Regions from separate parts of the Kocuria arenosa genome, predicted to be linked through region 1. Evidence: riboswitches for the same ligand, from Rfam matches in the RefSeq annotation. Region 1 holds a riboswitch; the other holds the start of a gene.
The links. A riboswitch is a leader RNA that binds a small molecule or an ion and turns the genes downstream of it on or off. The one in region 1 is predicted to bind S-adenosylmethionine.

Region 1 (3,863 bases):
CGAGCGCCCGAACCGGTGGTGCAGCTCGTCGGCCGAGCGGTAGGTGATGTGGGCGATCCGCCGCGCCAGGCCCAGGCCCGTGACGGGCAACGGGCCGTCGTAGTAGTCCCCGCCCCGGAAGTGGGGGTCCTGGCGGATCGCGAGGTTCTGCGCCTGGCCCCAGGCGAGCTGCTCGGCGCTGGACTGGGCGCACGCGGCGACCACCGCGCACGCCCGGACCCGGTCGGGGCAGGTCACGGCCCACTCGAGGGCCCGGGCCCCGCCCATGGAGCCGCCGATGACCAGGCGCCAGGCCTCGATGCCGAGGGCGTCGGCCAGGGCCGCCTCGGCGTGCACGGAGTCCCGGACGGTCACGAGCGGGAAGCGGGAGCCCCAGGGGCGGCCCTCGGGGTCCACGCTCGGCGGCGCGGGGGTGGCCGGGCCCGTGGAACCGTAGCAGCCGCCCACGATGTTGGTGCAGACCACGAACCAACGGTTCGTGTCGATGGCGGCGCCGGGGCCGATCAGGCCCTCCCACCAGCCGCCGCTCTCCGCGGCGCGCCTCTCGACCTCGGGCGCGCCGGGGCGGGCCCGCCCGCTCGCCACGTGGGTGTCCCCGGTGAGGGCGTGCTCGACGAGGACCGCGTTGGAGCCGTCCGGGGCGAGCGTCCCCCACGTCTCGTAGGCGATCCGGACGTCGGGCAGCCGGAAGCCCGACTCGAGCTCCAGCTCGCCGATCCCGGTCACCCGCGGCACGCCGTCCTCGCGGACGGCGGTCCCGGCGTCGGCGCCTCCCACGACCGTCACGGTCACTCCTGTCCTCCCTGCGCGGCCGCGGCCGCGGCGAAGCCGTGCTCCAGGTCCGCCAGGATGTCGTCGATGTTCTCCAGACCCACGGACAGGCGCACGAAGCCGGGCTCCACGCCGGCGGCCAGCTGCTCCTCGGGCAGGAGCTGGCTGTGCGTGGTGGACGCCGGGTGGATCACGAGGGAGCGGACGTCGCCGATGTTCGCGACGTTCGAGTGCAGGGTCAGGGCGTCGACGAAGGCGGCTCCGGCCTCCCGGCCGCCGTCGAGGACGAAGCCCAGGATGGACCCGGCGCCCCGGGGCGCGTACTTCTGCGCCCGCTCGTGCCACGGGGAGGACTCCAGCCCGGCCCAGGACACCGAGCGCACGTCCTGGCGCGCCTCGAGCCAGCGGGCCACCTTCCCGGCGTTGTCCACGTGCCGCTCCATCCGCAGGGACAGCGTCTCGATGCCCTGCTCGATGAGGAACGCGTTGAACGGGGAGATCGCCGAGCCGAGGTCGCGCAGCAGCTGCACCCGGGCCTTGAGGATGTAGGACAGGTTGACGCCGAAGGGGCCGTCCGCGCCCAGGGCCTCGGCGTAGACGAGTCCGCCGTAGGACTCGTCCGGCTGGTTGAAGCCGGGGAAGCGCTCCGGGTAGTGGCCGAAGTCGAAGTTCCCGGAGTCCACGATCACGCCGCCGATGGCCGTGCCGTGCCCGCCCAGGAACTTGGTGGCAGAGTGCACCACGACGTCCGCGCCCCAGCGGAAGGGCTGGATGAGGTAGGGGGTCGCCACGGTGTTGTCCACGATGAGCGGCACCTCGTGGTCGTGGGCGATCCCGGAGACCGTCTCGATGTCGAGCACGTCGTTGCGCGGGTTCGGGATCGTCTCGGCGAAGAAGGCCTTCGTGTTCGGGCGGACCGCTTGCCGCCAGGCCTCGGGGTCGTCGGGGTCCGCCACGAAGGTGGTCTCGATGCCGAGCTTGGGCAGCGTGAACTTGAAGAGGTTGTAGGTCCCGCCGTACAGGCTGGGGCTGGCCACGATGTGGTCGCCCGCGCCGGCGACGTTGAGCACCGCGAACGTCGTCGCCGACTGCCCCGCACTGAGCATGAGGGCGCCCACCCCGCCCTCCAGGGCGGCGATCCGGTTCTCCACGACCTCCGTGGTCGGGTTGCCGATCCGCGTGTAGATCGGGCCGAGCTCGGCGAGCGCGAAGCGGTCGGCCGCGGCCTGGGCGTCGGGGAAGACGAAGGACGTGGTCTGGTGGATCGGCAGGGCGCGGGAGCCGGTGACCGGGTCGGGGCTCTGCCCCGCGTGGATCTGCCGGGTCTCGAAGGCCCAGCCCCCGGGGTTCTCGGGGGTGGGCCGTCCGGTCGCGGCCTCGCCGGTGCGGGGGACGGAGACGTCGGTGCTGGAAGCGGGGAGATCGGACATGCCGTGGGACTCCTTGCGGAGGTCAGGGGTCCCGTCCCGGTCGAGTCGGTGCGGCCGGGAACGGCCGGGCGCCGGGGACCCGCGCTTGCTCGCTCGCCGGTCGCGAGGAGCCTGGTCTTCACCCAGGGCACCCCACCGCGGTGGAGGGTTGCCGGCCAGCTAGCTGGGGCTTGGACGCTGGCGCTCATGACCTGGACAGCATTCTCCGGATCAGGGCGTCACGGCGTCAAGCCGGACCCGGGCGTGACACCCGGCACGGGGCGTCGCCCGCACGACGCCCGGCGCGTCGCGGACCGATTTGGAGACCAAACTCACAGGGTGCACGATGTGCCCATGAGAGTCGACCACGTGTCCTACGCCTGCCGCCCGGAGGGCCTGGCGGCCACCACCGAGCGCATCGCGGACCAGCTCGGGATCGAGCCGGTCAAGGGCGGGGTGCACCCCCGTTTCGGCACCCGCAACATGATCCTGCCGCTGACGAACCACCAGTACGTGGAGGTCGTCGAGGTCCTCCAGCACCCGGCGGCGGAGAAGGCGCCCTTCGGCCAGGCCGTGCGCGCCCGGTCCGAGGCCGGCGGCGGCTGGCTGGGCTGGGTCGTGGAGGTCGAGGACCTCACTCCCTTCGAGCGGCGCCTCGGGCGCCACTCCGTGCCGGGCCAGCGGGTGTTCCCGGACGGCCGGTGCCTGGAGTGGCACCAGATCGGCGTGAAGGGCCTGATCGCGGACCCGCAGCTGCCGTTCATGATCCACTTCGACTCCGACCCGGAGATGCACCCGTCCCAGGCGCGGATCACGGACGTGGGGCTCGCGGGGATGACCATCGCCGGGGCCCCGGAACGGGTCGCCGAGTGGCTGGGCGCCCCCGTCGAGACCGCGCTCGAGGACCTCGAGGTCGACTGGCGCTATCCGGACGGCACCCCGGGGGTGCTCTCCGTCACGTTCAGCACCCCGGACGGCCCCGTCACCATCTGAGATCGGACGACCCCACCGGGCCGCTCCGCTCGCGGCCTCCGGGCTCGCAGCAGCCGCGGCTGCTCGTCGTGGTCATGGCCGCGGTCGGCGACCAGCCGTCGGGGCACTCGACGGGCCCGGCCACGATCGACGTCGGCCGGGGCCGATGTGACTCCCCCCGGGCGCGCTCTGGAGCCCCGTGGAACAAGTGCCTCCTCGGGGAGGTCCTGTGACCCGGCAACGATGTCACAAAACGTGTCGAACCGTCATGGTGCTGATGGTCCCTGGGGCCCCCGGCGGCGCCCGCGGGGCCTGCCTGTCGCGCCCCTCGGGGAAGGGCTGCTGCGGTGGCCGGCAGTTGTTCCCGCGGCTCCAGAATCCCGTGTGACCTGCAGGAACGCGACTGACTTACTGGTCAGCAGCCAGGGGGCACTCCTGGGCGCAGGCCGCGGAACCCCCGGCCCGTCCCGTCCCGCCCCCGGAGGAACGAGGTCCGACGGGACAGAGATTTGTTGCCATTGCTCCTGGTCGGACTCTTGAACGCGCCGCTAACCCCCTTCTACCGTGGTGTCACCCGGTTCTCAGGGAAGGCCCATCTCACAGGCCTTGACATAGATTCTCTCGCGTGCATGACGCTTTCTTCGTCATGCCCTCCTTAGGGGAAACCATGAACGATCTGCACAAGACTCTCGCCGGTGCGGCCATCGCGGC
Region 2 (3,863 bases), on a different contig from region 1:
GCCCCGCCACTCGGCCGTCCCGACGACCACGGCGCCGCCGAGCACGTCGGAGTGCCCGCCGATGTATTTGGTGGTGGAGTGCACCACGGCGTGCGCGCCGAGCTCGAGGGGGTTCTGCAGGTACGGGGACGCGAAGGTGTTGTCGACGACGAGCAGCGCCCCAGCGTCCCGGGCCAGCTGCGCCCAGGCCGCGACGTCGGCGATGCCGAGCAGCGGGTTGGACGGCGTCTCGAGCCACAGCACCCTCGTGGCGCCGGGCCGCACGGCCGCGCGGACCGCGTCGAGGTCCGTGATCTCCACGGGCGTGTGCGCGATCTCCCACGGGGCGAGGACCGTGGTGATCAGCCGGTTGGTGCCGCCGTAGCCGTCGGCGCCGAGCACGATGTGGTCGCCCGGGCGCAGCACCGCGCGCAGCAGGGCGTCCTCGGCGGCGATCCCCGAGGCGAACGCGAACCCGCGCTCGCCGCGCTCCAGGGCCGCGAGCTGCTCCTCGAAGCCGCTGCGGGTGGGGTTGGAGCCGCGGCTGTACTCGTGCCCGGCGCGCAGCACGTTGATCCCGTCCTGGGCGAACGTGGAGGTCTGGTAGATCGGCGGGATGACCGCCCCGGTCAGCGGGTCGGGCTCCTGGCCGGCGTGGACGGCGGTGGTCGTGAAGCCCCGGTGGCGGGTGCGGGTCTCGGTGGAGGACGTCATGGCGGTGCTCACTTCCGGGAGGTCTGGACGGTGGCGACGACGGTGTCGAGGGCCTGGCCGAGGTCGGCCACGAGGTCCTGGGGGGACTCGAGGCCGATCGACAGCCGGATCGTGGTCTCGGCGATCCCGCCGGCCCGGCGCTGCTCGGGGGTCAGGCGGCAGTGCGTCATCGCCGCCGGGTGGGCCACGAGGCTGCGGGTGTCGCCGATGTTGGCGACCAGCTTGAACAGCCGCAGCGCGTCGATGAACGGGCCCACGGCGTCGTCCGGGGCGGCGAGGTCGAAGGAGAACACGGAGCCGGTCCCGCGCGGGAAGTCGCGGACCGCGATCCCGGCGCCCGGGTCCCCGGGCACGCCGGGGTGGTGGACGCGGGCGACGGCGGGGTGCTCCGCCAGGAACTCGGCCACCTCCAGCGCGGAGGCCGTGTGGCGGGCCACGCGCAGGTCCAGGGTCTCGGTGCCCTGCAGGATCTGGCTGGCGTTGAACGGGGACAGCGTGGTCCCGAGGTCGTGCACGTACTTGGCGCGGACGAGGTGCAGGTAGGGGCTGGCCCCGGCGCACTTGTCGACCAGGCTCAGCCCTCCCCAGCGGGCGCGGGCCCGGGTGAACTGCGGCCACTTGTCGGGCCGCGCGGACCAGTCGAAGGTCCCGCCGTCCACGACCGCCCCGGCGAGCGCGTTGCCGTGCCCGCCCAGGAACTTGGTGGCCGAGTGCACCACGATGTCGGCACCCTTCTCCAGCGGCCGGTACAGGGCCGGGGACGCGAGGGTGTTGTCGACGACGACGGGCACCCCGGCGGCCCGGGCGACGTCGGCGATCCCGGGCAGGTCCGGGAGGGTGGCCAGGGGGTTGCCGATGGACTCGAGCAGGAACGCGCGGGTGTCGGGGCGCACGGCCGCGGCCCACGCCCCCGGGGCGGTGGGGTCCACGAAGGAGACCTCGATGCCGTAGTCCGCGAAGGAGTCGGTGAGGAGGTCCACCGTCCCGCCGTAGAGCTTCTCGGAGGCCACGAGGTGCTTGCCGGCGCCCTGGCCGAGCAGTGCCAGCAGCGCGACGGCCACGGCGGACTGCCCGGAGCCGGTCGCCACGGCGCCCGCGCCGCCCTCGAGGTCGCTGATCCGCTGCTCGAGCACGGCCACCGTGGGGTTGCCGGTGCGGGTGTAGGTGAAGCCCGCCCGGGTCTGCGCGAACATCTGCCGGGCCGCCTCGTAGTCCGGGAACTCGAACGCCGCGGTCTGGTAGATCGGCACCGTCAGGGTGCGCTGGGTGACCTGGTCGTGGGTGCCGGCGTGGATCTGCCGGGTCGCGAGGTCGTGGTCGGTCACGGGGGTGGACATGGCGCTGCTCCTGTGCGCTTGCTCTTACCCGCACCGGTCATCCGCGCCGGCCCGGTGGGCACGCCGCGGAAGATGCAGGCCGCTTCCTCATCCGAACCACCCAATGAGCATGGGGTTGGTGCGTGACCAAGTCGGAGCTTGGCGGTCACGTCTCGTGAAGCTGGAACAACACTATGCGCAGAGGTAGTGGGTGTCCCTCCGCGACGGAAGATGACGACCGTGACGGTTCATGACGCCGGCCGTGCGCGGCGGACGTGCCGGGCCCGGGCGTCAGGCCCGCGTGTCGATGTCCTCGAAGATCAGGAACGTCTGGGTGTCCACCACGCCGGGCAGCTGCTGGACGTGCTCGAAGATGACCTGGCGCAGGTGCACGGTGTCCACGGCCCGCACGAGGAGCATGACGTCGAAGTTCCCGCCCACCAGGGCGATGTGGTGCACGGCCGGGATCGCCCGGAGCTGGGCGCACAGCTCCCGCCAGGTGTTCTGCTGGAGCTTGAGCGTCACGTAGGCGGAGGCCTGCAGGCCCGCCCGCACCGGGTCGATCACGGTGCTGAAGCGCAGGATCACCCCCTCGTCCCGGAGCCGGTTGATCCGGGCGTAGGCGTGGGCGCGGGAGACGTGCACGGCCGCGGCGATCGCGGTCACCGACTGCCGGGCGTCCCGGGACAGCTCCGCGAGGATCTTCCGGTCGGTCTCGTCCAGCGTCACGGGCGTCGAGGGCACGGCGGGCTCCTTCGCGGCGGGTCGGTCGCAGCGTCCGGAACGCGCCGGACGAATGCGTGTGCTCCACGCCACACTAGAACATTTCGTCCACGCACAGTGCACTGTCTGTCTCAGTCTTCTGCATTTTCCCGGTTCTGTGGATACGAACCATGCCGGGTTCCCATACTGGGGAGACAGAGCTGCACCAGCCTTCCTGCCTCCCCGGGCCCGCGAGCGGACCGGGGACCGACCGAGGGGACACCATGAGCCAGACCGTCGAGACCCCCGGGGACCCCATCCTCCGGGCCTCCCAGACCTTCGGCATCACGCCGGAGCAGTACATGCTCCCGGCCCGCGGCGAGATCCGCATGGTCGACCCGAGCGGGAGGCTGCTCGCCCCCGAGGAGCAGGGCACCGGCCCCGGCCACGAGTACCCGCTGCCCGCCCGGGACGTCCTGCTGGAGGCCTACGAGAAGCTGGTGGTCGGGCGGCGGGTCAACGACCAAAACTCCGCCCTGGTCCGCCAGGGCCGGATGGCCGTCTACCCGTCCAGCCACGGCCAGGAGGCCTGCCAGGTGGCGGCCGCCCTGTGCCTCGAGGAGGGCGACTGGCTGTTCCCCACCTACCGGGACACCGTGGCGGTGATGACCAAGGGCGTGGACCCGATGCAGGTCATGGCGATCTTCCGCGGCGAGTGGCACGGCGGCTACGACCCGTACGAGCGCTGCGTGGGCATCCAGTCCACCCCGCTCACCACCCAGCTGCTGCACGCGGTGGGCGTGGCCCACGCCGCCAAGCTGCGCGGCGAGGACACCGTGGTCCTGGCGATGTGCGGCGACGGCGCCACCAGCGAGGGCGACTTCCACGAGGCCCTGAACTTCGCGGCCGTGTTCAAGCTGCCGGTCGTGTTCTTCGTGCAGAACAACGGCTACGCGATCTCCGTGCCCCTGTCCCAGCAGTCCGCGGCCCCGAGCCTCGCCCACAAGGCGGTCGGCTACGGCATGGCCGGCGAGCGCGTGGACGGCAACGACCTCGTGGCGCTGCTCGCCACCCTGCGCCGCGCCGTGGACCTGGCGCGCTCCGAGTCCGAGCCCCTCCTCGTCGAGGCGCACACCTACCGCATGCAGGCGC

Region 2: it holds a riboswitch for S-adenosylmethionine, as region 1 does, so the genes downstream of both, ACFYE3_RS16350 (O-acetylhomoserine aminocarboxypropyltransferase/cysteine synthase family protein) here and ACFYE3_RS11830 (bifunctional o-acetylhomoserine/o-acetylserine sulfhydrylase) in region 1, are expected to answer to the same signal.

What each region holds. Positions count from the first base shown of each region.
Region 1 covers NZ_JBHZTA010000006.1:121,531-125,393, forward strand. Annotated here, with positions in the region: gene metX (homoserine O-acetyltransferase MetX) at 1-792, opposite strand, end outside; gene ACFYE3_RS11830 (bifunctional o-acetylhomoserine/o-acetylserine sulfhydrylase) at 789-2,201, opposite strand; SAM riboswitch class IV at 2,278-2,393, opposite strand; gene ACFYE3_RS11835 (VOC family protein) at 2,535-3,173, shown strand; gene ACFYE3_RS11840 (hypothetical protein) at 3,820-3,863, shown strand, end outside.
Region 2 covers NZ_JBHZTA010000011.1:68,330-72,192, reverse strand. Annotated here, with positions in the region: gene ACFYE3_RS16355 (cystathionine gamma-synthase) at 1-693, opposite strand, end outside; gene ACFYE3_RS16350 (O-acetylhomoserine aminocarboxypropyltransferase/cysteine synthase family protein) at 702-2,030, opposite strand; SAM riboswitch class IV at 2,069-2,190, opposite strand; gene ACFYE3_RS16345 (Lrp/AsnC family transcriptional regulator) at 2,301-2,753, opposite strand; gene ACFYE3_RS16340 (thiamine pyrophosphate-dependent enzyme) at 2,996-3,863, shown strand, end outside.